DNA from 3 places in the Pseudomonas sp. YJ42 genome. Region 1 is predicted to be linked to each of the others. Evidence: predicted binding sites of a transcription regulator. Region 1 holds the regulator's gene; each other region holds the start of a gene.
What was found. Region 1 encodes sigma-54, which starts transcription at its own class of promoters, with help from an activator protein. Its sites were predicted from a motif close to ANTGGCATNNANNTTGCTNT; they were not measured.
Positions count from the first base shown of each region.

Region 2: a site for sigma-54 is predicted at 1,784-1,803, ahead of nirB (nitrite reductase large subunit NirB). Genes of this name have one in related genera too.
Region 3: a site for sigma-54 is predicted at 3,145-3,164, ahead of fliD (flagellar filament capping protein FliD). Genes of this name have one in related genera too.

Region 1 covers NZ_CP178378.1:1,982,689-1,987,498, reverse strand. Annotated here, with positions in the region: gene ACL0K2_RS08960 (HPr family phosphocarrier protein) at 2-274, opposite strand; gene rapZ (RNase adapter RapZ) at 283-1,140, opposite strand; gene ptsN (PTS IIA-like nitrogen regulatory protein PtsN) at 1,264-1,728, opposite strand; gene hpf (ribosome hibernation-promoting factor, HPF/YfiA family) at 1,735-2,043, opposite strand; gene ACL0K2_RS08940 (RNA polymerase factor sigma-54) at 2,124-3,632, opposite strand; gene lptB (LPS export ABC transporter ATP-binding protein) at 3,780-4,505, opposite strand; gene lptA (lipopolysaccharide transport periplasmic protein LptA) at 4,505-4,810, opposite strand, start outside.
Region 2 covers NZ_CP178378.1:65,980-70,789, forward strand. Annotated here, with positions in the region: gene nirB (nitrite reductase large subunit NirB) at 1-1,558, opposite strand, end outside; gene ACL0K2_RS00320 (aldo/keto reductase) at 2,120-2,944, shown strand; gene ACL0K2_RS00325 (esterase-like activity of phytase family protein) at 3,028-4,374, shown strand; gene ACL0K2_RS00330 (NADP-dependent oxidoreductase) at 4,486-4,810, opposite strand, start outside.
Region 3 covers NZ_CP178378.1:2,765,329-2,770,138, reverse strand. Annotated here, with positions in the region: gene fliH (flagellar assembly protein FliH) at 1-195, shown strand, start outside; gene fliI (flagellar protein export ATPase FliI) at 197-1,528, shown strand; gene ACL0K2_RS12700 (flagellar FliJ family protein) at 1,525-1,950, shown strand; gene flgM (flagellar biosynthesis anti-sigma factor FlgM) at 2,089-2,364, shown strand; gene flgN (flagellar protein FlgN) at 2,361-2,801, shown strand; gene fliD (flagellar filament capping protein FliD) at 3,188-4,459, shown strand; gene fliS (flagellar export chaperone FliS) at 4,456-4,810, shown strand, end outside.

The DNA of each region.
Region 1 (4,810 bases):
TTTATTCGCCTTCTTCGAAATAGTTTTCGATCAGCGCGATCAACGCCTCGAGTGCCTCCTGCTCCCGCTCACCTTCGGCGTGCAGGTGCAGGATGGTGCCTTTGCTGGCGGCGAGCATCATCACGGCCATGATGCTCTTGCCGTCGATGAGGCTGGCCGGACAGCGTCCGACTCGGATGTCACAGGGGAACTGGTTGGCAACACCGACGAACTTGGCCGCCGCGCGGGCGTGCAGCCCCAGCTTGTTGATGATGGTGATCTCGCACGAGGGCATGTGTATTCCTAAGCCAGATCGCGGTGGCGGACCTGGACGTTCTTCAGTGGTTCGCGTAGCGCCTGACCGAGCCGCTCAGCGAGATAGACCGAGCGGTGATGCCCACCGGTGCAACCGATGGCGACCGTGACATAGGCGCGGTTGCTGGCGGCGAAACGCGGAAGCCATTTACTCAGGTAGGCCAGAATGTCCTGGAACATCTCTTCGACGTCCGCTTGTGTCGCGAGGTAATCGACAACGGGCTGATCCAGTCCGGAAAATTCACGCAGGTCGGCTTTCCAGTAAGGATTGGGCAGGCAGCGCACGTCGAACACCAGGTCGGCGTCCACTGGCATGCCTCGTTTGAAACCAAAAGACTCGAAGAGAAACGCCGTGCCCGGCTCAGGTTTGTTCAGCAGGCGCAGTTTCAGCGTGTCACGTAGCTGATAGAGGTTCAGGTGCGTTGTGTCGATCTTCAGATCGGCGTGGTCGATGATGGGCGCCAGTAGCAGCTCTTCGTCAAGAATGGCTTCGGCCAGGGAGCGATTCTGATTGGTCAGTGGATGTCGCCGTCGCGTTTCCGAGAAGCGCTTGAGCAGCGTCTCGTCCGCCGCATCGAGATACAGCACGTCGCACTGGATATAGCGGGCGCGGACATCTTCGAGTAGTTCCGGAAAGCGCTTCAGCTGGCTCGGCAGATTACGCGCGTCGATAGATACCGCGACCTGCGGCTGCAGCAGCTCCGTATGCAGCAATGCACGTTCCGCCAACTCCGGCAGCAGGCCCGCGGGAAGGTTGTCGATGCAGTAGAAGCCGTTATCCTCGAGCACGTCGAGCGCCGTGCTTTTGCCCGACCCGGACCGACCACTGACGATGATCAGGCGCATCGCAGCAAGAGGTCCGGCAGAGCGGGGGCTCGAACGCCTTGCAGTACGTAGCGCAGGCGGGTTGGGTGTGGGCAGATAGAAGGCACGTCTCTTTCCTCACTCAGCGTAGGCAATGCCGTTGCGCTAGCGACCGCTCTGAATATCGACGATAGCCTGATACAGATGCTGTCCCGTTGGGGCCTGGCGTAAACGTTCACGAACGTCCTCGCGGTCCAGCATGCTGGCGATCTGACGAAGCAGTTCGAGGTGTTCGTCGGTCGCCGCTTCCGGCACCAACAGCACGAATAGCAGATCGACCGGCGCGCCGTCGATGGCATCGAAGTCCACTGGCGCATCGAGCCGCAGCACCGCGCTGAGCGGTGATGTACAGCCGGGCATGCGGCAATGGGGGATGGCAATTCCGTTGCCGAAGCCGGTGGAGCCAAGTTTTTCGCGGGCGATGAAGCTCTCGAAGATGGCTTGGGAGTCCAGGTCTGGAAGGTCTTGGCCGAGCACCTTGGCGATCTGTTCCAGGACGCGTTTCTTGCTGCCGCCCGGTACGTTCACCAAGGAACGACCGGGGGTCAGAATGTTTTCGATTCGGATCATGATGGGTCAGCGAGCTAGGACGCCCTGGTTATGGTCGAGCTGTTTTTCTTTGTGCTTGATAAGCTGCCGGTCGAGCTTGTCGGCAAGCAGGTCTATGGCGGCGTACATATCTGCGTGTTCGGCGTTGGCGACGACTTCGCGCCCGGCTACGTGCAGCGTGGCTTCGGCCTTCTGCTTGAGCTTTTCGACCTGGAGAATCACCTGGACGGCAATGATGCGGTCGAAGTGCCGTTCCAGTCTGTCGAATTTTTCCTCGACGTAGTCACGCAGGGCTTCTGTGATTTCCAGGTGAAGGCCAGTGATGTTGACTTGCATACTGCATCTCCTTTTTGCCACGTGCGAATTGGCGAGCTGAGCACCCGCCACCGGAAGAAATCGACCAGGTCGCCTGGCATTTACATCAACCGCTTACGCTCGCTGGACGGCGCAATACCGAGTGATTCGCGGTACTTGGCGACGGTGCGGCGTGCAACTTGAATACCCTGTGCCTCCAGTAAACCAGCGATCTTGCTGTCGCTCAATGGCTTTTTCGGGTTTTCCGCGGCGACCAGCTTCTTGAGGATCGCGCGTATGGCGGTAGAAGAGCACTCGCCACCTTCGGCCGTACTGACGTGGCTGGAGAAGAAATATTTCAGCTCGTAGATGCCGCGAGGCGTGTGCATATATTTCTGGGTCGTGACCCGCGAGATCGTCGACTCATGCATGCCTACCGCCTCGGCGATGTCATGCAATACCAGCGGCTTCATGGCTTCATCGCCATGCTCGAAGAAGCCACGCTGATGCTCGACGATCTGCGTGGCGACCTTCATCAGCGTCTCGTTGCGACTGAGGAGGCTCTTGATGAACCAGCGCGCTTCCTGCAGCTGGTTGCGCATGAACGTGTTGTCGGCGCTGGAGTCGGCACGCTTGACGAAGCCGGCATACTGCGGATTTACCCGCAGGCGCGGCATCGCCTCTTGGTTCAGTTCGACCAGCCAGCGGCCATTGTGCTTGCGCACGATCACGTCGGGCACGACATACTCGGGCTCGCCTGCTTCGATCTGCGAGCCGGGCCGTGGATTGAGTGTTTGAATGAGGTCGATGACCTGACGCAGCTCGTCTTCCTTGAGCTTCATTCGGCGCATCAGCAGGCTGTAGTCGCGTCCACCGAGGGTGTCCAGATGGTCACTCACCAGCCGCATCGCCTCGCCCAGCCAAGGGGTCCGCTCGGGGAGCTGGCGCAGTTGCAGCAGCAGGCATTCGCGCAAATCACGCGCACCGATCCCGGCAGGTTCGAATTGCTGGATGCGGCGTAGTACCACTTCGATTTCGTCGAGCTCGATTTCGAGTTCAGGATCGAAAGACTCAAGGACTTCCTCGAGGGTTTCGTCGAGATAGCCCTGGGGGTTAATGCAGTCGATCAGGGTGGCTGCAATGAGGCGATCGGTGTCGCTCATCGGGGCGAGATTGAGTTGCCAAAGCAGATGGCTTTGCAGGCTCTCTCCGGAGGAGGTGCGGGTGGTGAAATCCCATTCGTCGTCATCACTGCTGGGAAGGCTGCTGGCGCTGGTCTGATAGATATCTTCCCAGGCGGTGTCTACCGGAAGCTCTTCAGGGATGCGATCGCCCCAGTCGCCTTCCTCGAGGTTCTCCACCGTGTTGATGGGCTCTTCGTAATGGTTATCCGGCTCGCTCTGTTCGCTCGAAGTGCTTTCCGGCTTCTTTTCGATGGACTCGGCCATCGGATCGGAGTTGTCGAAGTCGTCTCCGTCCTCTTCACGCTCGAGCATGGGATTCGAGTCCAGTGCTTCCTGAATCTCCTGCTGGAGATCGAGCGTGGACAATTGGAGCAGTCGTATGGCTTGTTGCAGCTGCGGTGTCATCGTCAGCTGCTGGCCCATCTTCAGGACTAGCGATGGTTTCATGGCAGAGGACTTCGAACCTTGTTTGCCGGCGCAACCGCGCCTGTTCCGATTTCGCTGACGCCGCGGGCGCCAATGTAAGCAAATTATATGCCTGCTAACGAAGCCTTTGCCTAGCCCTAGATGTTCGCCTCGATGGAAAAATTGGCATCAGAGTCGGAATTCGTGTCCGAGGTAGACTTCCTTGACCAACTGATTGGCCAGGATCGTTTCCGCGTTGCCCTCGGCAATCAGTTGGCCGTCGTTGACAATGTAGGCGGTTTCGCAGATATCCAACGTCTCGCGCACGTTGTGGTCGGTGATGAGCACGCCGATGCCCTTCGCTTTGAGATGGTGGATGATCTGCTTGATGTCCCCGACCGAAATCGGATCGACGCCGGCGAAAGGTTCGTCCAGGAGGATGAATTTGGGTGCGGTAGCCAATGCTCGAGCGATCTCGACGCGGCGCCGCTCACCGCCGGACAGGCTCATACCCAGGCTGTCGCGGATGTGGTGGATGTGGAATTCCTGCAGCAGCCCTTCCAGAGCCTGTTGGCGACCGCTGCGATCCAGATCCTTGCGGGTTTCCAGGATCGCCATGATGTTGTCGGTCACCGACAGCTTGCGAAAGATCGAGGCTTCCTGCGGCAGATAGCCGATGCCGGCCCGGGCACGGCCATGCATAGGCAGGTAGGTCACATCCTGGTCGTCGATCAGCACTCGTCCCTGGTCGGCCTTGACAAGGCCAACGATCATGTAGAAACAGGTGGTCTTGCCGGCGCCGTTCGGTCCGAGCAGGCCGACGATCTGCCCGCTTTCGATGGACAGGCTTACATCGCGCACGACCTGTCGGCTTTTGTAGCTTTTCGCCAGATGCTGGGCCTTGAGAATCGCCATTACTCGGTCTGCTCCGCGGCCTGTTGGTCCTTCTTGCGCGGCTGAATGACCATGTCCACGCGAGGGCGCGGCGTAGTGACATCGGTATCGGTGGCGCGGCCGGCATTGACGATCTGCCGCTGTGTGTCATAGACGATTTTCTCGCCTTCGAAGGTATTGCCTTCCTGCACGACTTTCGCCTGGTCGATCAGCACGATGCGTTCGTTGGCGGCGAAATACTGGATGGTCAGGCCATACGCCTTGACGATTTCCTTGTCCGCTGCCGGCTTCTGCTCGTAGTACGCGGGCTTGCCGATGGAGGTGAA
Region 2 (4,810 bases), 1.9 Mb from region 1:
CGTGCTTGGCCAGCAGCTCCTCGAAACTGATGATGCCCTCGACCCGGACGATGCCGTACAGCTCCTGACGGGTGTGGGCGAAGTGTTCGCACAAGCTTTTGTCGACTTCCATGCCACGGGCGGTCAGCTCGTGCTCAAACACTTGCTTGAGTAGGGCCGAGCACCCACCGCAGCCGGTGCCGGCCTTGGTCGCGGCTTTCAGCTCGCCAAGATCGGTGATCCCGGCGTCCACCTGGCAGCACACTGCGCCCTTGGTGACGTTGTGGCAGGAGCAGATGGTTGCGGTGTCCGGCAGGGCATCGGCGCCCAGCGTCGGTGCGCCATCGGACAGGGGTAGGATCAGGCTGGACGGATCGGCCGGCAGCTTGATGCCGTTCTGTGCGTACTGCAGCAAGGTGTCGTAATAACTGTTGTCGCCGATCAGCACGGCGCCGATGACGCGCTTGCCATCTTCAGACAGCACCAGGCGGCGGTAACTGGCGTTGGCTTCGTCGATGAAGCGATAGCTCTTGGCGCCTGGCGTGGCAGCGTGGGCATCGCCGATGGAGCCGACATCGACACCGAGCAGCTTGAGCTTGGTCGACATGTCCGCACCGCTGAAGAGCTGGTGCGGCTCGCCGCAGAGCAGGGCGGCCAGGTTGCGCGCCATGGTGTAGCCCGGTGCGACCAGACCGAAGACCATGCCGTTCCAGGAGGCACACTCACCGATGGCATAGATAGAGGGATCGCTGGTGCGGTAGTCAGCATCGATCACCACACCGCCGCGCGGTGCGATTTCCAGTTCGGCACTGCGGCCGAGCGCGTCCTGCGGGCGGATGCCGGCGGAGAACACGATCAAGTCGGTTTCCAGGTATTCGCCGTCCTGGAAGTTCATGCGGTAGGCGTATTCCTCGCCGATGACGATTTCCTGCGTGGCGCGGGACAGGTGCACGCCGACGCCCAGCGCCTCGATACGGGCCTTGAGCGCCTTGCCGCCTTCGTCATCGAGCTGTACCGGCATCAGCCGCGGGGCGAACTCGACGACATGGGCTTCGAGGCCGAGCGACTTGAGTGCGTTGGCCGCTTCCAGTCCGAGCAGGCCGCCACCGACGACCACGCCGCGCTTGGCGTTGTTGGCAGCGGCGCGAATCGAATCCAGATCGTCCAGGGTGCGGTAGACCAGGCGCGAGTGGCCTTCGGCGCCTGGAATCGGCGGCACGAACGGGTAGGAGCCGGTCGCCAGGATCAGTTTGTCGTAGGGCTGGTGACCTTCGCGGGTGATCACTTCCTTGCGCTCGCGGTCGATCTCCAACACCTGCACGCCGAGGTGCATGTGTACGCCGTGGGCCGCGTAGTAATCGGCTTCGCACATGGCCAGCGATTCGGCGTCGCGGCCACCGAAATACTCGGAGAGATGAACTCGGTCGTACGCCCGCTGGCGTTCTTCGCCGTAGACATGGATGTGGTACTGGCCAAGGGCGCCGCGCTCGACCAGCTGCTCGACGCAGTGATGCCCCACCATGCCATTGCCGATGACCACCAGCGTTTCACTCTTGATCGGGGTGACGATTGCGTTCATGACCGGTTCCTCCGTCGAAGCCCTGTTCGGCGTCGTCGTACAAAAACAAAAAGGCGCCTGGAGCTGTCGGGCAGCTCCAGGCGCCTTTGCCTGGTATTCAAGAATTGTGAGGTGATGGTTCGAGCGGCGTTGCTCGTAGCACCCGTCCCGTGCCGTTCGCGGCTGATGGTCTTCGTTGACCGGCGGGATGCGCTGCCGAATCGTTCGGCAGGCGATACCTGTCCCATAGCAGGTTGCGTGCCAGCGGTGTGTAGCGGGTAGTGCGCCGGGGCTGACTGCCGTATTTGGTGGGCTGGAGCTCACCCTACATACCGGACTTATTTGTCCACGCGAACCACAAGGGTGCGGTACTCGTAACCCGCTCCCTTTTTTGGGGCGATTCGTCTGCCGTCGCCCATCTGAAAACGACTGGTGCAACCGAGCGGAGCCGAACCTTGCGTGGCGGGCTCGGTCAGTACGACGTCCAAACCTCGGCACGGTTAACCTTGCCGCCTGCCTCAATCACTGATGAATCGCGGAGATCACTTGAACAAGGTCGTCGAACATCCTTTGTTGCTGGGCATGATGCGCCTGATGCAATACCCCGAACTGGCGCAGCCTCAGGCGCTGCTCGGCTTCCTGGAACGCTGCGTGGAACGCGGCGTAACCGCTTTCGACCATGCCGACATCTATGGTGCGGGAGAATGCGAGGCGCATTTCGGTGCCGCTTTGAAATTGCGCCCTGCCTTGCGCGAGCAGATCCAGTTGATCGGCAAGGCCGACATCGTGCCGGCTGCGCAGGACCGGTCGCGCTGGCAGGTCAAGCATTACAACACCCAGGCGGACTATCTCACCCAGGCGGTGGAGGGCTCGCTGAAGCGGCTGGGCGTGGAACGCCTGGATGGCTTTCTGCTACATCGCCCAGACCCCTTGCTGCGGGTCGACGAGGTTGCCCGGGCGCTGGACGATCTGGTCGGCAGCGGCAAGATCGGCTGGCTTGGCGTATCCAACGCCGAACTCCTGCACTGCCAGATACTGGCCCGCGAGCTGCCCCTGCGCTGTAACCAGATCGAGCTGTCATTGCAGGCGCAGTCGGCGGCGTGGGATGGGCGGCTGCACGCCATGGAAAGCGAAGGGTTGCATGTGCTGGCCTGGTCACCGATGGGAGGTGGACGTTTCGGCCCTCAATTGCAGCAGGCGCTCGAAGAGGTTGGCGCGGCGCTGGGCGTCACAGCCAATCAGGTCGCCCTGGCCTGGCTGCGTAAACTGCCAGGCAAGCCAGTGCCGATCCTCGGTAGCCTGCGCTGGGAGCGCATCGAGGAGGCCTTGCAGGGAGCCGATCTGCAGCTGGATACGCCTACATGGTTCCATCTCGCCCAGGCGGCACGTGGACACGGGGTGGCCTAGTACGACAGCTTGAGGCCAGTTGCATCGCGTAATTGAGTGGTCTAGCGTCAGCTAGCCGGCTCCGCCGGATGGAGACACTGCTCATGGGAATCTCGAAGCCGCTGGTCGTGGCGCTGGCCGCTGCGATCTCCACCGCTGCGATGGCCGGCAGCAACACCCTGGTGGGTTGGGCGATGATGCCTGCCGACACCTTCTCTGACGGTCCGACATCGGCTCAGATGGCCAACGCCAACCCCTACGGCACCTTCGTGCCCCCGTATGAGAATCGTCAGCCTGTGCAGGGTTTTTCCGCCGTGCTGCCGGGTGCGGATGAAAACAGCTTCATATTCATGACCGACAACGGCTTCGGTGGTCAGACAAACTCTGCAGATACGCTGTTGCGGCTTTATAGCGTGCGGCCTGATTTCCGCTCGGCCAAGGGCGGGAGCGGGAATGTCAGTGCGAGCGATTATCTCAGCGGTGCGCCACTGGCTCGCTTCACTCACGCGTCGCGCCTCACTCTGAACGACATCAACCAGAAGCTCGAGCTGCCGATACAGGCCGATTACCGCTTTTATTACAACGACGACTCCAGGCCACGCGTTGACAGTGCAATCGAGTTCGGCCGCTTGCTGACAGGCGCTGACCTGGACATCGAATCGGTGCGCCGTGACAAGAATTGCGCGATGTGGTTTGGCGACGAGTTCGGACCCTACCTGATCAAGACCGATGCGTCGGGCACCGTCACCCGCAGCGCCATCTCACTGCCAGGCGTCTACGCGCCGCAGCATGTCGATGTGGTGGCTGGAAGCGCAACCGCGAACCTGGAAGGCTCAGGCGGTTTCGAAGGCATGGCGATCAATCCGATTGGGGACCGACTGTACGCGTTGCTGGAGAAGACCGTCAGCGGTGATGCAACCGGTACCTTGCGCATCAACGAGTTCGACATCAATCAGGAGCGTTACACCGGTAAGGTGTTGCTCTACCGGCTGCAAGAGCCCGAACTCGCCATCGGCGAAATGACTGCGATCGACGAGACACGCTTTTTGGTTATCGAGCGCAATGGCGCGACGGCCACTAACGGCACTCCATTCAAGAAGATCTACCTGATCGACATCCGCGGTGTCGCCAGTGGCGCGGAAGTGCCCAAGACAGAGGTGGTCGACCTCATGCGGCTGGCCGACCCCGATGACCTGAACGGCGACGGCAAACGCACCTTCACGTTCCCCTACGCGACCATCGAGAGCTTGTTACCACTCGATTCGCGCACCTTGTTGGTCGTCAACGACAACAATTTTCCTTACGGAGGAGGGCGGGCCTTGAATGCGGACGTAACCGAGTTCCTGAAAATCCGCCTGGCTAATCAGATTCCCGGCGTGCGTCCGCCGCCCACGGGGCAGGCCAGAGATGCACGCCGCTGCGATGCGTCGACAGGCCTGAGCACGGGCTGATCCGCTTGGGGTGCAGATGAGCGCTTTGCTGAAAACAAGCGACGCTCCACGCCAGCCTGTCCGGCATAGGGTGGTTTTAGCCTGCCACAATAAAGCACAACGACAGGCCTATCAGGCCTCGCCCACCTGCACCACCAACTTTCCGAAGTTCTTGCCTTCGAGCAGGCCGATAAATGCCTCGGGTGCGTTTTCCAATCCCTGCACAATCTGCTCGCGATACTTGATCTTGCCTTCGGCATACCAGGCGCTCATGTCCCGGGCAAATTCGCTGTAGCGATGGCCGTAGTCGTTGAAGATGATGAAGCCCTGCATGCGCATGCGTTTCTTCAGGATGGTTTCGAGCAGCAGCGGCAGGCGATCCGGTCCATCTGGCAGCTGGGTGCTGTTGTATTGCGAGACCACCCCGCAGACCGGTACCCGTGCGCTGGTATTGAGC
Region 3 (4,810 bases), 780 kb from region 1:
AACCCCGAGGAATGCACACGGATCAAAGAGCTGGCGCCCGAGCGTGCAGCGGCCTGGCGTCTGGTCCCGGATGAGAAGCTGGCGCTCGGCGAGTGCCGTGTGGTGACGGCTCAGGCCGAAGCCGATATCGGCTGCCAGCAGCGCCTGGACTCTTGCATGGACACGCTCGCCGAACACATCCGGGCAGAGGCCTGAGATGTCCCTGCGCGAGAGCTTCCGGCTCGACGAGGCGTTGCGCTCGCTCGACACGGTGCAGCTGGCGAAGGTCAGCGGCCGGCTGGTGCGCGTTTCCGGCATGTTGCTGGAAAGCCTTGGCTGCCAGCGCATGACCGGCCAGCGCTGCTTCGTCGAGCAGGGTGATGGCAGCATGCTCGAAGCGCAGGTGGTGGGCTTCAACCGCGATATCACCTATTTGATGCCGTTCAAGAAGCCGGTGGGCCTGACCGCTGGCTCGCGGGTGTTCCCCGCTCCGGACGACGCCAAGCTGCACATCGATGACTCCTGGTTGGGGCGCGTAGTCAACGGCCTCGGCGAGCCGCTGGACGAAATGGGCAAACTCAGCGGGCGCGATCCCCTGCCCACCGAGCTGCCCTCGGTCAATCCCCTCAAGCGCAAGCCTGTGAGCGAACCGCTGGACGTCGGCGTGCGGGCGATCAATTCCATGCTCACCCTCGGCAAGGGCCAGCGCGTCGGGCTGTTCGCAGGCTCCGGTGTCGGCAAGAGCGTGCTGCTGGGCATGATCACCCGGCAGACCAAAGCCGATGTGGTGGTGGTCGGGCTGATTGGCGAGCGTGGGCGCGAGGTGCAGGAGTTTTTGCTGCATTCGCTGGGCGAGGAGGGCCTGAAAAAGGCCGTGGTGGTGGTGGCGCCGGCCAACGAATCGCCGTTGATGCGCCTCAAGGCCACCGAGCTGTGCCACAGCATCGCCGCTTATTTTCGCGATCAGGGCAACGATGTGTTGTTGCTGGTGGACTCGCTGACCCGCTACGCCATGGCCCAGCGCGAAATCGCCCTGGCGTTGGGTGAGCCGCCAGCGACCAAGGGTTATCCGCCGTCGGTGTTCGGCATGCTGCCGGAGCTGGTGGAGAGCGCCGGCAACGGCGCCAACGACAATGGCAGCCTCAGCGCGCTGTATACGGTGCTCGCCGAAGGCGACGACCAGCAGGACCCGATCGTCGATTGCGCGCGGGCGATTCTCGACGGCCATATCGTGCTGTCGCGGCGCCTGGCCGATGCCGGCCATTACCCGGCCATCGACATTTGCGCCTCGGTCAGCCGCTGCATGAGCCAGGTCGGCCAGCCACCGCACCTCGGCGCGGCGCGCCAGCTCAAAGAGTTCTACAGCACCTACGAGAAGATCAAGGACCTGATCCCGCTCGGTGGCTACAGCCCGGGTGCCGATATCAAGACCGACCGCGCCGTGCAGCTGGCGCCCACCATCGAGCGCTTCCTGCGCCAGGAAGTGGGCGAAGCGGCGGAGCTGGAAACCAGTCTCACCATCCTGCAGAGCATCATCCGGAAGCCATGAAACAGCAGATCGAAACGCTCACGCGCCTGGCCAGCCTGCGCGGTAACCGGGTCAAGCAGATGCTCGGGCAGGTTCAGTACCAGCAGAACCTCTGTCAGCGCTATCGCAACAACATCACCGGCCTCAGCCGCCTGTGCGGTTTCAGCGTGCCGATGAGCACCCCACTGCAGCGCGACAATCAGCAGCGCTACAAGGCCACGCTGTACAAAATGGTCGAACTGCAACGGCGCGAACTGGCGGTGGCCGAGCAGGCGCTGGCGCGAATCCAGCAGGAGTTGTTGCAGGCCATGCGCAGCGAGAAGGTGGTCGAGCATGTCATCGACGCCAAGATGCAGCAGTGGCAGCACTTGCTGATGTCGCAGGAGCAGAAGATTCAGGATGGCCTCGCCGCGCAGTCCTGGTGGCGTAACCAGATTGCCTAGGGCGCCCGGCGGTGCGACAGGAGACCTCGAACAGCGGCACCTGATCAGAGCGCTTCCGTCAGCCGCTGAAAAAAAGATTTAAGGTTTTCGCCCGAGCGGTCGCTTGTTTGGCAGTAACCACCGAGTTGGAACGAGATCATGGAAATCAGCCGGCAATTCAAGCCCGCCATTGCAATCCCCACCGAGACCGCCCCGGCGCGTCCGGCCGGTGTTCGCCCCGCCGCGCAGCCGGCCGCACGTCAGGCCGAAAGTCTGCCGCTGGAGCAGATGCACGACGCGCTGCGCGCCATGCCCGAGGTCGATCTGGACCGGGTAGCGGCCATCAAGCAAGCGTTGCAGCGCGGCGAGATATCCACTGACGTGGGTGAGCTGGCCAGCAGCATGCTCAGCTATCACCGCGGTAACGATGCGTGAGCCAGCGCGAGAAGCTGCTGGCCGTCGTCGATGACGATCTGCAGCAAGATTGCGGCGATTACCTCGCCTTGCGTGAGCTGATGCAGGAGCTCTACGGACGTCTGCTGGAACGCGATGTCCTGGAGATCAATCGGATCAATCTGCAAATCACCGTCCGCGTCGAGGCCATTGCTGCGCGTGCTCAACGTCGCAGCAAGGTGCTGGCCGCCTTCCGTCTGGAAACCTCGGGCGTCGGCATGCGTCGCCTGTTGTCCAGCTGCACGGGCGAGCGGGGTGAATCCTTGCAGCGGCATTGGCGGCAGGTCGGCGACCTCGCTGTGCAGTGCCAGCAATTCAACGAGCACAACGGCAAGCTGCTCGCCATGCACCACGATATCCTGCAGCAGCTGCTTGTCGGCAGTCAGGATGCCCGGCTCTATTCGCCTCAGGCCTACTGAGGCGCAAGCTACTCAGCGCCGTGGCCCACCTCGTCTCGCAGAAGTCGTAGCGCAGACCGCGCCGCGTTTCCGCCAGCAAAACAGCGGCTGTGAAAAGCGCATCCGCCCTACGGCTACCTTCGATCCTGCGCTAACCAACCACCCGACCGGTAAGACGGCACCGGGTCGTGTCGCTCGGATTGATTCCTTAACAAAACCATCCCCACCGTCGCCTTTACAGACAGATGTTCCGCCCTAGCAGTAGGCGGAAACGGTACTTCCCCGTTTCCTCGTCCTGCCGCGTTGCGGAAGTTCCTTTTCTGCATGCCATTGGCTGAGATGCCCGTATCACGGGGCTTTGAGACCTGGCATGCAATCTGCTCTGCAAGCATCAAGAGGGGATGGTGATGGCTATAGATTCCGATTACGTACAGCAGATGTCGACGCAGTTGGCGACCTACGAAGTTCAGTCTTCGTTGGATCGGCTTAACCGCAACGAAACGCGCTACAAGGCGCAGCGCGATGCGTTGAGCTCGCTGCGTACCTCGCTGACCACCTTCAAGTCGGCGATGACCAAGCTCAACAGCCGTACGTCGAGCATGCTGACCAACAGCGCGACCTTCAGCCAGGAGGGTTTCGCCACGGCCACCGTGGGCACTACCGCGACGGCCGGTACCTATGATTTTTATGTCGAGCGCCTGGCCGGCAAGCAGCAGGTGGCGGTGCAGGGGCTGGTCGACGGCAGCCTGAGCGGCACCCTCACGCTCAACGCTCAGGCTTTCGATCTGAGCAGCTACGCCACCCTCGATGACGCGGCCAAGGCCATCAACGCGGCAGGGCTAGGCGCCCAGGCCACATTGGTGCGCAGCAACGGCGCGGTCAATCTGGTGGTGACCAGCGAGAAAAGCGGTGCGGCCAACGGCTTCACCCTGGATGTAGCCGGCAATGCGGCAGCCACCACTACCACGCTGTCCACAGCGCAGGATGCCCTGATTCGCCTGGGCGGCAGCTACGGCGCCGGCGGCATCGAGCTCACCAGTGCCAGCAATACTTTCACCGACGTCATCGACGGCGTCAGCATGACCGTCAGCAAAGTGCATGCGGCGGGCGATGCACCGTTGACCGTCACCGTCGGCCAGGACAAGGCTGGGACCAAGGCCAAGGCGCAGAGCTTCATCGATGCCTTCAACAGCCTGATGACAAGCTTCGATTCGCTGACCGCCAGCGGTAGCGACAGCAGCGCCCGTGGCGCCCTGGCCGGCGATTCCAGCGTGCGCTCCATCGAGAGTCGCCTGAATGGCCTGCTGCGTACCGACTTCGGCGGCAAGAGTCTGGTCGAGTTCGGCATCAGCGCCGATCGCAACGGCAAGCTGAGCATTGACGCCACGCGTTTCGAGGCCGCAGTCGCCAACGATCCGGAAGGTTTCGAGGCACTGTTCACCGGCAAGGACAACCTGCTCGACAGCATCGACAAGACCGTCGCCAGCTACACCAGCAGCACCAACGGCATGCTGAAAAACCGCATGGACACGCTGGACATGAGCCTGCGCCGCATCGATGAGCAGTTCGACAATCTTCAGCAGCAGTACGACAACCACTACAGCCGCTACCTCAGACAGTTCACCTCCATGATGCAAACCATGCAGAGCATGGAACAGACCTACGGATTGTTCGGATGAATCCTTATCTCCAAAACGACAGTTACGACAGCTACCGCGCGGTAGACCTCGAAGCCCGCGCGGCCTCCGCATCGCCTTACGAGCTGGTGCTGGTGCTGATGGACGGCCTGCTCGACGAACTGGCTCGCGCCCGTGGACACATCGAGCACAAGCGCTATCAGCAGAAGGGCATTTCCCTGGAGAAGTGCATGAACATCCTTAACGGCCTCAACGGTGCGCTCGACGAAGAGGGCGGCGGAGAGGTCGTGCAGGGCCTGGCGCGGCTCTACGAATACTGCATCTACCGGCTCTCCGACGTCAGCGTAACGCTGTCGCTGGAAGGCCTGGATGAGGTGATCAATCTGCTCGGCA